DNA from 3 places in the Staphylococcus equorum genome. Region 3 is predicted to be linked to each of the others. Evidence: riboswitches for the same ligand, from Rfam matches in the RefSeq annotation. Region 3 holds a riboswitch; each other region holds the start of a gene.

What was found. Region 3 has a riboswitch for S-adenosylmethionine ahead of metK (methionine adenosyltransferase). Riboswitches for the same ligand answer to the same signal wherever they lie in the genome.
Region 1: linked by a shared signal. The riboswitch ahead of PYW44_RS03165 (Na+/H+ antiporter NhaC family protein) and the one ahead of metK (methionine adenosyltransferase) in region 3 are both predicted to bind S-adenosylmethionine.
Region 2: linked by a shared signal. The riboswitch ahead of PYW44_RS01860 (aminotransferase class I/II-fold pyridoxal phosphate-dependent enzyme) and the one ahead of metK (methionine adenosyltransferase) in region 3 are both predicted to bind S-adenosylmethionine.

What each region holds. Positions count from the first base shown of each region.
Region 1 covers NZ_CP118982.1:701,623-706,849, forward strand. Annotated here, with positions in the region: gene PYW44_RS03145 (SulP family inorganic anion transporter) at 1-62, shown strand, start outside; gene PYW44_RS03150 (amidohydrolase) at 62-1,186, shown strand; gene PYW44_RS03155 (SDR family oxidoreductase) at 1,272-2,153, shown strand; gene PYW44_RS03160 (flavin reductase family protein) at 2,224-2,835, shown strand; SAM riboswitch class I at 2,963-3,064, shown strand; gene PYW44_RS03165 (Na+/H+ antiporter NhaC family protein) at 3,187-4,479, shown strand; gene PYW44_RS03170 (SRPBCC family protein) at 4,760-5,227, shown strand, end outside.
Region 2 covers NZ_CP118982.1:410,073-415,299, reverse strand. Annotated here, with positions in the region: gene copZ (copper chaperone CopZ) at 5-211, shown strand; gene PYW44_RS01865 (D-lactate dehydrogenase) at 306-1,310, opposite strand; gene PYW44_RS01860 (aminotransferase class I/II-fold pyridoxal phosphate-dependent enzyme) at 1,331-2,488, opposite strand; SAM riboswitch class I at 2,552-2,660, opposite strand; gene PYW44_RS01855 (aggregation-promoting factor C-terminal-like domain-containing protein) at 2,799-3,557, opposite strand; gene PYW44_RS01850 (PTS sugar transporter subunit IIC) at 4,086-5,129, opposite strand.
Region 3 covers NZ_CP118982.1:1,088,035-1,093,261, reverse strand. Annotated here, with positions in the region: gene PYW44_RS05370 (nuclease-related domain-containing protein) at 1-104, opposite strand, end outside; gene metK (methionine adenosyltransferase) at 200-1,396, opposite strand; SAM riboswitch class I at 1,506-1,618, opposite strand; gene pckA (phosphoenolpyruvate carboxykinase (ATP)) at 1,785-3,374, shown strand; gene PYW44_RS05355 (alpha/beta hydrolase family protein) at 3,428-4,222, opposite strand; gene ytkD (RNA deprotection pyrophosphohydrolase) at 4,206-4,682, opposite strand; gene yidD (membrane protein insertion efficiency factor YidD) at 4,745-4,981, shown strand; gene menC (o-succinylbenzoate synthase) at 4,978-5,227, opposite strand, start outside.

The DNA of each region.
Region 1 (5,227 bases), 390 kb from region 3:
TTGTAACGATAAGTTATTACATGATTTTCCGTTTTATTAATAAGAAAGGACGTGACATATAATGCCACAATATGAAGATTACGTGAATTGGAGAAGAACTTTACATCAATACCCTGAACTTTCAGATGCTGAATATGAGACGACAAAAAGATTGAAACGAATATTAGAAGCGTATGATATTAAAATAATTGATTTACCATTAGAGACTGGTTTAGTTGCTGAAGTAGGACAAGGTGAAACATTCGTAGCTGTAAGAACAGACATTGATGCTTTGCCTATTCATGAGCAAGTGGTACATGAATTCACTTCAACAAATAAAGGCGTTATGCATGCATGTGGACATGATATACACATGGCCAGTATTTTAGCCGTAGCAACAAGACTTAAAGACATTGAAAGCCAATTAAAAGGGCGTGTCCGCATTATTTTTCAACCTGCAGAAGAACTGGGTTATGGTGCACTACATATCACTGAATCAGGAGCGATTGATGGTGCAAAAGCTGTGTTAGGCTATCACAATTATCCGTCGTTAGACGTGGGTGAATTTGCAGTGAAACCTGGTGTAATTACGTCATCTGTAGATCGTTTTGAATTTAAAATAAAAGGCACAGGCGCGCATGCTGCTAAACCAGAACAGGGTAATGATCCTGTCATCGTTCTAGGACAATTAATTAACAGTGTTCAATCGATTGTGAGTAGAAATCTATCTGCTTTTGATAGCGCAGTTGTAACTATAGGTGAAGTATCTAGTGGAAATACATGGAATGTCATCGCTGATCAGGCATATGTCCAAGGTACTGTGAGAAGCTTTGATGAAGATAAACGTGTTTATATTGAAGAACGACTTAGAGCAATTGGAAGTGGGCTTGCAGAAGCGTTTGATGTCGAAATAGAAACACTATATCATCGTTTACCAGGCGCCGTTAAAAACGATGAGAAATTAACGGATGACGCTATCGAAGTAGCGAAACAAGTTGGATATAATGTAGAAGTTATGGATAAACCTTTAACAATTGGGGAAGACTTTTCTGGTTTTTCAAATAAATATCCAAGCGTCTTTGCATTTATTGGGTCGAATAGTGAATATGATTTACATCACCCTAAGTATGACCCAGATGAACGTATTCTAGAAAAAGTACCTGAGTATTTTGTTACATTTGTGCAAAAATTATTGAACGAAGTATAAGTTGCCAAACACTTTATATATGTATTAACTCCTATAAAATTTGGGTAATGTAAAGATATAATAATTATTGAAGGAGTGTTGTATTATGGCAGCCCAAGATCCAAGAACAAAATTTTCAAATGCAGATTTTCCAAAACAAGAACAAGCGGTTCCTGGTTTACAAAAAGAATTAGAACCTAAACCAGATTGTGGGGAAACTTCATATATTGGTTATGGCAGATTAACAAATTATAAAATGTTGGTGACGGGTGGAGATTCTGCCATTGGAAGAGCAGCAGCTATAGCGTATGCAAAAGAAGGCGCAGATGTAGCGATAAATTATCTTCCTGAAGAACAAGCAGACGCCGAAGAAGTACAAAAAGTGATTGAAGCAGCAGGTAGAAAAGCTGTTTTAATACCAGGAGATCTCCGAAATGAACAATTTAACTATGATTTAGTAGAGCAAGCTTATAATGCACTAGGCGGTTTAGACAATGTAACCCTTGTAGCAGGACATCAACAATACAGAGATGATTTAAAAAGTTTTGATACAGCTTCATTTACTCAAACATTTGAAACGAACGTTTATCCTATATTTTGGACAGTTCAAAAAGCACTAGATTATTTACAACCGGGTGCTACAATTACGACGACTTCATCAGTGCAAGGATATAATCCAAATCCAATTTTACATGATTATGCAGCCTCAAAAGCAGCAATCATTTCATTAACTAAAAGTTTATCTGAAGAATTAGGTGCTAAAGGTATTCGTGTGAATTGTGTAGCACCTGGGCCGTTTTGGTCTCCTTTACAAATATCTGGTGGCCAGCCACAATCTAAAATACCTACATTTGGTCAAAAAGAAGTATTAGGTAGAGCAGGACAACCTGTTGAACTTTCAGGAGTGTATGTACATTTAGCTGCCGAAGAATCGAGTTATACGACTGGGCAAGTTTATGGTGTAACAGGCGGAACTCAGTTAGACTAATGATATCAAAAGTTAGAAATCTCTATGAGATTATCTAGCTTTTATTTTTTGAAAGGTATGATAATACAATATGAAACAATTTAAAGCAGATACACTCTCTAAAAAACAAAATTATAAATTACTGAGTGGGAGTATTATTCCAAGACCGATTGCATTTGTTACTTCTCAAGACAAGTCAGGTCATTTAAATGCAGCGCCATTCAGTTTCTTTAATATAGTGAATAGCGCACCGCCAATGATTATGATTTCTACTGTACGCTCAGAAGGTAAACGAAAAGACACGTCAGTCAATATTGAAGAAACCGAAGAATTTGTCGTTCATATTACTGATGAAACCATAGTTGAAGAAGTTAATAAAACGGCAGCACCAATAGAACGTACAAGTAATGAGCTAGAAAGAACAAATTTAACATGTATTGAATCAGAACTTATTTCTGTGCCAGGGATACAACAAGCAAAAATCCGTATGGAATGTAAATTAAACAGAATTATTCCATTAGGGGATCCACAAGAAGGTTCTGATTTAATTATTGGTGAAGTCGTTATGTTCCATATCGATGATGATGTATACTTTGAAGACAGTAAAATTGATGCCCAAGCGTTAACAGCTATTTCTCGCTTAGCTAGCAATGACTATGCATCTTTAGGAGAAACATTTACGATTGTGCGACCTACTGAATAAGGGTGTTACACTTGTTGAAAATATCGTATGGTTGCAAAGTAATGTTGACAAACGTGCTTTAACGTATTAAGCTAAATCAGTATTTCACGAATTACAGTTAAAATATACTGTAATAAAACAATTTAATAACTTATCTAGAGAAGTGGAGGGACTGGCCCGTCGATGCTTCGGCAACATGATGATGCGTGTGCCAATTCCAGTAGCATAGATGTATGCTAGAAGATAAGAACGAAGACACAACGTTTACTCTTTTCTTCAATAGAAAAGAGTTTTTTTATTTTCAAAAAGAAACACAAAGAAATAGCGGGGAATAAATTTCACGCTTTTACCCTTATAGAAAGTTGGTTTTGTATGGAGAAGACAAAGAAAGGTAATGCTTGGGCATTGATTCCATTGCTCGTATTTGTAGGTTTATTTTTAGGTGTAGGTATTGGTACAGGAGATTTTTCAACAATGCCTTTAAATGTAGCTATTTTAGTAGCATCTATTGTAGCTTTGATTTTAAATAGAAAAGAAACGTTTCATAAAAAAGTGGAAGTCTTCACAAAAGGCGCGGGTCATTCAAATATTATTTTAATGATGCTCATCTTTATACTGGCTGGTGCCTTCTCTCAAACTACTGAAGACATGGGCGGCGTACAATCTACAGTTAATTTAGGACTGTCACTTATTCCAGAGAATTTAATTATCGTAGGCTTATTTATTATTTGTATGTTTGTTTCGCTTTCAATGGGTACATCTGTAGGTACAGTAGCAGCTATAGCGCCTGTTGGATTTGGATTGAGTCAAGCAACAGACGTCTCAGCAGCTATTACAATGGCTACAGTTGTAGGTGGTGCAATGTTTGGCGATAATCTATCAATGATTTCAGATACAACAATCGCTGCCGTACGTACTCAAAAGACAAAAATGAGTGATAAATTTAAAGTGAATATTAAAATTGTGTTGCCAGGTGCTATATTTACGATTATAGCTTTGTGGTTTTTAACAAATGGAGCACAAATTGATGCAAGTAAAAGTTATGATTATAATATTATCAAAGTCTTACCTTATTTAATGGTACTAATATTAGCATTAATTGGTATTAATGTAATTATTGTACTTATCGGTGGTATCGCATTATCAGCAATAATCGGCCTTATAGATGGATCATTTGGTTGGACAGGCTTATTAGAGTCCATTTCAAAAGGTATTATTGGTATGGAAGATATTGCGATGATTGCCTTACTTATCGGAGGCCTCGTAGCGCTTATTCAACATAACGGCGGTATCACATGGTTACTTCACTTTGTTCGTAATAGAGTGAAATCGAAACGTGGCGCAGAATTAGGTATAGCTGGGTTAGTCAGTGCAGCGGATATTTCAACAGCGAATAATACGATATCGATACTGATGTCTGGCCCATTAGCAAAAGAAATTTCAGAAGAATATGATATAGATCCAAGAAAATCGGCAAGTATTTTGGATATGTTTGCGAGTTGTTTCCAAGGTCTCTTACCTTATAGCCCGCAGTTAATTGCAGCAGCAGGCGTGGCGTCTATATCGCCATTTGAGTTATTACCCTACTCTATTTATCCAATGATTTTGGGCGTTTGTGGTTTGATTGCAATCTTCTTTAACTTACCAAGATTAAATAAGAAATAAGGCGTTAAAAGGGAAGGCGAATCAGTGCAGTGTTTGTATCTGATGAACCTCCCTTTTTATTATGCTTTGATATACAGTAAGTTTATAAAAAGTACTTAAATACATGTTTTTGCGAAAGTGACGTTTAAAATTTTGACGTTTACTGACTATTGACGATAAAATATAGAAGTTGAACGTTTTAAAGTAAAGACTAGAACATTTTATGATTCATAGGATTATTGTTTAGAAGTCTTGTAGAATAGGTTAGAATAGAATTAAGAGTGAAAGTAGGTGAACAATCGTGGGTAAATATAATGTTGAAAATGAATACGTTGAGATACGACTTGAACGACTATTTAAAGTTGAACCAGAATTATTATATCAAGCATGGACAGATCAACGTTTTCTTAAACAATGGTTTATGACAACAGATAGAACAAATAAATCAATTCATATTAACGCTGAACAAAATGGAAGTTATGAAATTGTTGACGTTCGTAAAGGGAAAGAAAATGTAGTAAAAGGTTCTTTTATTACGTTAACGCCATATGAATATATCGTCATGACAATTGGTATGCCAGAGTTAAGTGATTCTGAAGATACCATTGAAATTGAAATATTCGAAAGAGAAGCGGGCATCGCTCAAATGATTTTTAATTATAAAGCTTTTGTGCCAAAAGAACGTAGATATACAATACTGGAATATAAGCAGAAGAAAAAAGAATATCATGATTCTACTGCGCATGGTTTCGAAATATTATTTGATAAA
Region 2 (5,227 bases), 680 kb from region 3:
TTGTATGACTGCAGAAACAATTAAAGTAGAAGGCATGAGTTGTGATCACTGTAAACAAGCAGTAGAGTCAGCACTTACTAACCTTGATGGTGTTACAACAGCAGATGTTAACCTTGAAGAAAATAACGTTAAAGTAGATTATGATGACAGCAAAGTCGAAATGTCTCATATGAAAGAAGCAATTGAAGACCAAGGTTATGATGTAAAATAAATGAATAGCACACAAATATAGTGGACGCCTCATCTCTGATGCGCCCACTTTTTTTTATTGTTTATATTAATTTTAATACTGAGTTAAAAACCCTTTATAATGTATTAACACGGAGGGCTGTATCACCAGTGTTCAATACTTCTAATGTTGCATTTAGTGCATCCACAATTAAATTTTCAACTGCTGCATCTGTATAAAATGCAATATGAGGAGACAGTATAACATCTTGTCGTTCAATTAATTGAGTTAAAATATCATCTTTAAGTTCAGTGCCTCTTTGATCACTAGGAATCAATCCTTTCTCACCCTCATAAGTATCAAGCGCTGCACCTTTTAACGTTCCATTATCCAAAGCTTCTATAAGTGCACTTGTCTTTACAATAGAACCACGCGCACAGTTGATAAACACAGCGCCCTTCTTAAATGCTTTGAATAAATCTTCGTCAAATAAATAGTCATTTTCTTTACTACCTGGAATATGTACAGTGACAATGTCTGCATCTTTTACAACTTCAGTCACACTATCTTTATAAGTTAAATATGTTTGGCATTGTTCATTCGGTTCAATATCATATGCCACAACTTCCGCGTCAAACCCTCGAGCAAAAATTTTTCCTACAATAGAACCAATGCGTCCCGTACCGATTACAGCGACTTTTAAATCTCTGATAGAACGTGATAATATCGCTGGTTGCCATCTGAAATCATAAGTTGCTGTTTTTTGTTGAATATCATTATAATTACGAATTAAATTAAGTGCTTGAGAAACTGTATACTCTGCAATTGAATGTGGCGAATACGAAGGTACATTTGAAATAATCAAGTTATATTTTTGAGCTAAATCCAAATCATAACTATCAAAACCTGCACTACGTTGTGCAATTTGTTTAATGCCAAAATCATGTAATTTTTTATATACTGTTTCATCTAATGGAATTTGCTGTGATAAAGATAAACCATCAAATCCTTCTACTCGATCTACTGTGTCTAAAGTAAGTAAATCTTTATCTAAATCAACCTCTACTTTGTATTTTGTTGCCCATGCTTCTATGTAGGGAATATCTTCTTCACGCACGCCAAAAAGTTTGATTTTTGTCATCTAAATTCACTCCTATTTTATTATTGATAAAGATATTTAAGCGATTGAATACGTTCTGCTGCTTCCAACAATGCTTGATCATCAAGTGCCAATGAAATACGTACATAGTTACGCCCATGTTCACCAAAAGGTATGCCAGGTGCAACAAGAATAGATTGCTCTTGTAATAAATAGTCAACAAACGTTTCACCATCGTATTCGGGCGGTGTTTTCAACCACAAGAAAATGCCACCTTTCATCGGTTCAAATGGTATATCCACTTCATTAAGTTTTGCTTCAAATTGATTTCTACGTTTTTTAAAAGTTTCATTTTGTTCTTCTAAAAAATCATCATAATGATTCAATGCATAAGTAGCTGCATCTTGTAACGCACCAAACATACCAGCGTGTGTATGTGATTGGTATTTCTTTAAGGCTTGTATTATATCTTTATTCCCTACTGCAAATCCCACTCTAAATCCTGACATGTTGTAACCTTTAGATAAGGAAAAAATTTCTACTCCCAAATCTTTCGCACCTTCAGATTGCAACATACTGGGATTCTTACCATCAAAACCAAATGCACTATATGCAAAATCATGAACAATTTTAGTTTTCGTATTTTTAAATTTTGCAACAGCTTCATCAAATACAGCCTTTGTAGCCACTGAGCCAGTTGGATTATTAGGATAAGTTAAATAAACTAGACGTGTATTAGCTAGCACTTTTTTATCTACTTTATCCCATTCAGGTAAATAATATGGTGGTTTAAGTACCAATCGCTCAGGTTGTGCATCAGCCAACATCACCCCTGCCAAATAGTCTGTATAACCAGGATCCGGTAGCAATACATTTTCTCCAGGATTAACGATACATGTTGGAAGCGCTACTAAACCATTCTTCGTTCCATATAAAATACAAACTTCATCTTCTATATCTAATTCTACTTGGTACTGCCTTTCATAAAAATCTACAATTGCTTGTTTCAAGCTATCTTTACCATGAAATGCTACATACTTCTGATTCTCAGGAAGACGTATCGCATCAGCGAAACAATTAATAATACCTTTTGGCGTTTCGCCATCAGGGATACCGACTGCCATATTGATTAATGGTAAAGGCCCATGTTCAACCTTTTGCCCCATTGTTTTACCAAAGTAACTATCAGGAATTTGTGCTAATCTATCTGAAATTGACATTAAAAAGTCCTCCTATATAAAAAAACTATATACCCAATGAAGTGGCATATAGTTTTCACATGTCACCTATCTATCAAGTCATGTCACTTGTTGGAAGTAGCACAGTACTTACGACATAAGTCTGCTGCTGAAGTCTCATAGGGCCAAATCCCTCAACTTCTCTGGATAAGTTTTCATTTATTTAATTAGCTTTAATTTTATCAGAATATTCACGCTTGTCAATAAACTGCAAAGTATAAAAAAGAGAGTGACTCTTGTGAGTCACTCTCTAATCTATATCAATAAATTTTATGATTTAATGCTTTGAAACCTACCACCAGTTATTTTGAGAACGGAATGAAAGTGCTTCATCAATTGAACCATAACGTTGTTCAGCATAGTTAATCATACCTTTTGTTTGTGTAGCTACTGAACCAGTACCCCAAGCTTCTTTAGTTTGTCCTAAACCTCTGTAACCTAATTGGTTAACAGCATTTGGATTACCACTTGATTCAGGTAATACGATAGTATTCCACATAGCTTCTGTACCACCAGCAGCTAAGAATTGAGCTTTAACTGATCCACCAGTTGAAGCAGCTGAAGATTTTGCAGTTTCGTAAGTTTTAGTAGTTGCACTTGTTTGTGTAGTTTCAACTTTTGTAGTAGTTGAAGCTTTAGGAGCTGCAACTGGTTTTACGTCAACATTATTTGATTGTTGTTGCGTACTTACTTCGCTTGCTGATTTTTCGTTAGTATTAGTAGTTGCTTGTGTGCTAACGTCTTGAGTTGTGTTTGTAGAAACGTTAGAAGATGCAGTTTGAGCACCTGCTACATCATATTCCCATGACCATGATTGACCGTCTGAAGTGAATGTATATTCATAACCGCCTAATACGAAATCATAGTTGTATGCACCAGCGTGTAATGGTTTTTCATTTAATTCTGCAGCATTACTTTGTGCTAATTCAGCTAAATGCGCTTTGTCGATGCTTTCTTCTGAAGCGTGAGCTTGATTGTTGTCTGCTGTTGCTGCGTATCCTGTTACACCTAATGCTACTGCTAATGATGATGCTAAAATTGTCTTCTTCATAATTAAAAAATCCTCCATTTAAATCTTTTTAAGTAAAATTATATTTTCGTTAATTAAATTATCTTATGTACTTCAAGCAATTAATTTTTATGTGTTATTTTTTCGCCACAAATAATATACCATAAATTTCGTTCAATTATATTACACTTAGATAACAAAACGTTACAGATACAGCTTCTCTTTGTAATATTGAAATATAACCGTTTTGTTTTGTAACGCTCTAAACAAATAAAATATACTTTTCATATATCTCTAAATGTTATTATATTGCGCTTCACGTCAATTTTCATACTAATTTTTTATATAGTCTGAAATATTACAAAACCATCTACTGTTACCCAACTGTAAAATTCAAATTCAACATAAAAATTATAATTTTGCGCGAAACTTGCACTGATTTTTGTCAAAATAAAAAAAGACCACTGTTATGTGGCCTTTTAGATTATCTAACTGTATTTTCAAAAAATCAATTTAACTGTTAGTTTATTACAAATCGTTACTCATTTCATATCCAAAACATATAACATTTTATGCTAAGAATTTATAAATGTTACTATCATACAGTTTTAATACCTTCATATAGAAAAGATTAATTAAGTACCCCATAATAAATGGAACTACAAAGAACGTGATAAATACTAATAATAAATTCATTAATATCGAGTCTTCCATAAATTTAAAGGCACTAATTGGCCCTACAAGCCCGATAATACCAAATCCGGCTGATTCTTTAGTACCTTCTATGCCAATAAGCCCACCTACAAACCCTGTGATAAGTGCGTTTGTAAAAATCGGTAATAAAATAATAGGATGTCTTACCATATTCGGTATCATCATTTTAACGCCACCTAAGAAAATCGTTATCGGTACGCCTGGTCTATTCATTTTCATTGTGCCTGCAACAAGTACACCTTCACATGCTACGATGCCAAGCGAAGCAGAACCAGCTGCTAGACCACTTATACCTATGGCTAGGGCTGTAGCCACGGTCGATATCGGTGAAATAATTATGAAACTAAATGCAAGTGCAATAAGCATAGACATTAATATAGGTTGTAATTCTGTAAATGAATTTACTAAATTACCTATACCTGTAGTAATCATTTGTATGTATGGCAGTATGAGTACGCCTATTAATGCAGCCAAGCCTCCAACAATTGTTGGTAAAATAATTAGCGTTAAACTACCGAAACGTTCTCCTACTATTAATATAAAAAACACTGCAATTGCTGCAGTAATCATTGTATTGATTAAATCCCCAACGCCTACAAGCATCCATACACCATCTTTGAATTGTGCAACCCCACTACCAACAAATGCCGAACTTGCAACTACTGCTGTAGCTAATGGCGTTAGATTGAAGCGCATTGCAATCAATGCTCCTACAAGAAGTGGTACTGTAAATTGTATACTTTCGACAACTTGTAACATTGTTTCGAATATTGGATACTTTGGTGAAAGCAATTTAAATAATTCACCTAAAATTGCATTTGGAATCAGACCTGCAACAATCGCTATTGCTACACCTGATAATACATTATTTATAAATTGTTTCGGACTGACTTTCATCATAGCAGTTCCTCCTAAGTTGTAATAATTACTAATATATCACATTATCTTAATTTTCAGAATATTTATTTCATATTTAATTTTTTAAAATAATCTAGTAA
Region 3 (5,227 bases):
GCTTTCTTTTTACTTTTTAAAGCAAGCATAAATAATATCAAACAAATGACTGCTACGATGATTGCCACGATTAAACCAATTTCTATTGGCCCTAATGAATTCATAACAAAAACGCTCCTTTATGTGTTCAGTAACTTAATTATAATAGATAATAGCTCATCATTCGATAGAAAAGTCCATAAAATTAAATTTTAGTTTATTATACTTCTACAGAATCTTTTAATAAGTTTACTTTATCTAATTTTTCCCATGGCAATAAGATATCTGTACGGCCAAAGTGACCATAGGCAGCTGTTTGTTTATAGATTGGGTGTTTTAAATCTAACATTTTAATAATGCCAGCAGGTCTTAAGTCAAAATGCTTACGTACCGCTTCCACTAATTCATTTTCACTGACACTACTTGTTCCAAATGTATCAATAGAAATTGAAACTGGTTCAGCAACCCCAATTGCGTATGCTAATTGTACTTCACATTTGTCTGCTAATTTAGCCGCTACAATATTTTTAGCTACATAACGTGCAGCATAGGCAGCAGAACGGTCAACTTTTGTTGGGTCCTTACCACTGAAACAACCGCCGCCATGACGTGCATAACCACCATATGTGTCTACAATAATTTTACGACCAGTAAGTCCAGCATCTCCTTGAGGACCACCAATCACAAAACGACCAGTAGGATTAATATAAAATTTAGTGTCTTCATCTAATAGATTTTCAGGCACTGTTGGATAAATGACGTGCGCTTTAATGTCATCTTGTATTTGTTGCAATTCAGTATCTTCTGCATGTTGCGTAGAAACAACGATAGTGTCTATACGTTGTGGTTTATCCTGTTCATCATATTCAACTGTTACTTGTACTTTCCCATCTGGGCGTAAATATTTTAATATTTCATCTTTACGCACATCAGATAATTTCTTAGCGAGTTGATGTGATAAGAAGATTGGTAAAGGCATATACGTATCCGTTTCATTCGTAGCATAACCAAACATTAAGCCTTGGTCGCCAGCACCAGTTGCTTCAATTTCTTCTTCAGAAACATCATTACGATACTCTAATGCTGTGTCAACACCTTGCGCGATGTCAGGAGATTGCTCATCAATTGCTGTTAATACGGCCATAGTTTGACTGTCATACCCATATTTTGCACGTGTGTAACCAATCTCTTTAATTGTTTCCCTTACTACTTTTGGAATATCAACATAAGTTGTTGTAGATATTTCACCTGAAATTAACGCCATACCAGTAGTTACCGTAGTTTCACAAGCTACCCTTGCATTAGGATCGTCTTTTAATATCTCATCTAATATTGCATCAGATACTTGATCCGCTATTTTATCTGGGTGCCCTTCTGTTACAGATTCTGAAGTAAATAATCTTCTATTGTATGTCATAATTTGCTCCTTTAGTTTTAAATTACGAAAATTCTCTCTCTGTTGAGCTCATTAAAAAGGGCCTTCATCACTATATTAAATAGAGAGAAGGCCCTTATACGTCCATTCGCTCTTATCGTTCAGACGATATATGTCTGCAAACGGTTTGGCACCTTTCTTCGTATTAAGAAGAGGTTGCTGGGCTTCATTGGGTCCATGTCCCTCCGCCACTCAGGATAAGAGAATCCGTTAAGTCCTATAGTACCTAATCTATGATATATTGTCAATTTAACAATTATTATTATTTATTTAAATTTCCTTTTAATATGATGTGGACTAATAATACATATGTGTTATACTCTTTAATTGTAAAGGCTTACATTAACTAAATAGCGTTGGAGGGATTAGTATGGCGGTAGATACATACACATACACAAGCAAGATTGAAAGTATATTGGACAAACCATCATCATTATTTCAATTATCTACAACACAGTTGTATAACAAAATTTTAAATAATGATGAAGGCGCATTGACTGAACTTGGAGCAATTAACGCTAAAACAGGTAAATACACAGGTCGTTCTCCAAAAGATAAGTTTATTGTAAATGAACCATCTTATAGAGATGACATCGATTGGGGTAACATAAATCAACCTATCGAAGAAGAAACTTTCTTAAATTTGTATGATAAAGTTTTAGCCCATTTAAACAAAAAAGATGAACTTTATGTATTTAAGGGTTATGCAGGTAGTGATGAAGATTCACAATTAGAACTCACAGTGATTAATGAATTAGCTTGGCATAATTTATTCGCACAAAATATGTTCATTCGCCCAAGTACTAGAGAAGAAGCTAGCGAAATCAAATCTGATTTCACTATTGTTTCAGCACCTTCTTTTAAAGCAGTTCCTGAAGTTGACGGCACAAACTCCGAAACATTTATAATTACCTCTTTCAAACATAAAGTAATATTGATTGGTGGCACTGAATATGCTGGAGAAATGAAAAAAGGCATATTCTCAGTAATGAACTACTTACTCCCTAAAGATAAAATCATGAGCATGCACTGTTCAGCTAATGTTGGCGATAAAGGTGATGTTGCTTTGTTCTTCGGATTATCCGGTACAGGTAAAACAACACTTTCTGCTGACCCAACACGTAAACTGATTGGTGATGATGAGCATGGTTGGAATGAAAACGGCATTTTCAATATTGAAGGCGGCTGTTATGCTAAAGCAATTAACCTTTCATATAAAAAGGAACCACAAATTTACGACGCAATTAAATATGGTACTATTTTAGAAAACGTAGTTGTCGATGAAGATGGTGATGTAGACTTCGATGATAACTATTACACTGAAAATACAAGAGCCGCTTATCCAATTGATCATATCGATAATATCGTGACACCCTCTAAAGCAGCACATCCGAATACAATTATTTTCTTAACTGCTGATGCTTTTGGTGTATTACCACCTATTTCTAAATTATCTAAAGATCAAGCAATGTACCATTTCCTAAGCGGCTTCACAGCTAAATTAGCTGGTACAGAACGTGGTGTTACAGAGCCAGAACCATCATTCTCAACTTGTTTCGGTTCACCATTCTTACCTCTCAACGCAAAAGTATATGCAGACCTATTAGGAGATTTAATTGATGAACATGACGTAGACGTTTATCTAGTTAACACGGGTTGGACTGGTGGCCAATATGGGCTCGGACGTCGTATCAGCCTTAACTATACAAGACAAATGGTAAACCAAGCTATTACTGGACAATTAAGTGAAATAGAATATATTAAAGATGATATGTTCGGATTAGATATCCCATTAGAAATTGAAGGTGTACCTCAGACATTATTAAACCCTATTAATGCTTGGAGTAAGCCAGAAGCATATAGAGAGCAAGCTCAAGATTTAATTAATCGTTTTAAACATAATTTTGAAAAATTCGGTACAGAAGTAGAAGATTTAGCTAACAATGGCGGTTTCAAATAAGTTAAATAAATAAAAAAAGCATGAACTACGAAAGAATTTGTAGTTCATGCTTTTTATTGTTCATTATAATTTTGTTTAATATGCTGGGCTTCAACATCTGTCATCCATTGTTTGATGGTCGACAATGTAGATTTTAATGCAAACGGCCTAGGAATATGCCCTTCTTCCATTTGATAAAACGTACGATAAGTCGCACCTATACGCTCTAATTTTTCCGCTAAATAATATGCTTGATGAATACCAACTTGATAATCTTTTCCACCGTGTACTATTAAAATTGGTGGGCTATCCTTAGTAATTTGGGAAACTGCATCTCGTTGCCTATACGCATCAGCGTTCTTTTTAGGATGACCAATCATACGTTTAAGCATTCCTCTTAAGTCAACACGTTCTTCATACATTAAATATATATCAGAGACTCCACCCCAAATTATATAACTAGATATCGGTAAATCTTGAAACGTTAATAACCCTTGTAGACCACCTCTAGAAAATCCAACCATATGAATATGTGCTTTTGGATACATACAATTTAATATTTTAATAGCAACAGTAACGTCGTTTAAATCCGCACCGTAAAATGCATCTTTACCTTCACTGCCATTATTCCCACGATAATAAGGACCGAAAACTAATGTATGATCGTTTGCAAATTGCATTAAACGTCCTGTACGTACCATACCTACTTGCCCTTTTCCACCTCGCAAATAAATAACAATTCTTTCTACATTAGCTATAGGTGCCATTAAGAGACCACGCACTTTTAAAGCATCCACATGATATGTGACTTCTTCAAAAAAATGTGTTGATGATTCAACTGGCATACGTTTTCTATGAATAAAATCCAAGCTCCATCACTCTCTCTAAACATTGTAAAATTGCTGCATCTTTCAATAAGTAGCTTTTGCGTTCTTCTGGAATATCATAAACATTATTATAAAATAAAGGTCCATTTGTTTCTAAATAGTCTTGTTGTTGCTCTACATCCTTAACGACAACCATAAATACATCTTTAGTAAAGCTTAATCCATTTTGCCTTACTACACGATATTGCGCAATATAATTACACTTTTTTATCGTTGCACCTGTTTCCTCGAACAATTCTCTAGCTGCTGCTACTTCACTGGATTCTCCTAATTCTTTTTTGCCACCAGGAAACTCTATACCTCTTATTTTATGATTGGTAAACAGCAATTGTCCTTGATATATAGGTATAATCAGGACATGGTTACCATCAGCATGATTTTCGTCATTTTTATATGATAAAAACACATCATCATTTTCGCTATCTTTAAACTTCACGTTCATCCTTCTCCCTTTAATTATGTTAAACTGTCTATGCTAAGTTATTTGTTGGAGGCAAAATTATAATGAAAACATTGTTCCTAGGACTTATACGTATTTACCAACGTTTCATTTCGCCAATGACACCTGCTACATGTCGTTTCTATCCTACTTGCTCTGAATATACGAGAGAAGCGATACAAGTCTATGGTGCATTTAAGGGTACCTGGTTAGGTGTTAAAAGAATTTCGAAATGTCATCCACTTCATAAGGGTGGCTTTGACCCAGTACCATTAAAGAAAAAAGAAAAGAAAAAAGATTAATAAACGCGCTTTAATTGTGCTGTATTAACTTCAGGAGGTTCAAAATATATTGAATCTCCTTTTAATATGCCTGCATTATTTACTATATCATTTTTAAAATAATAACCTTTTGGTGTGATATCACTTGGATAGTCAGCAAATTGAGCTAACAATGCGGTGAAATATCTACTTAATCCATATTCATACATACCACCGATAACGATTTTGATATCTTTTGCTTTTAAAACGTTAATGATTTCTAATACT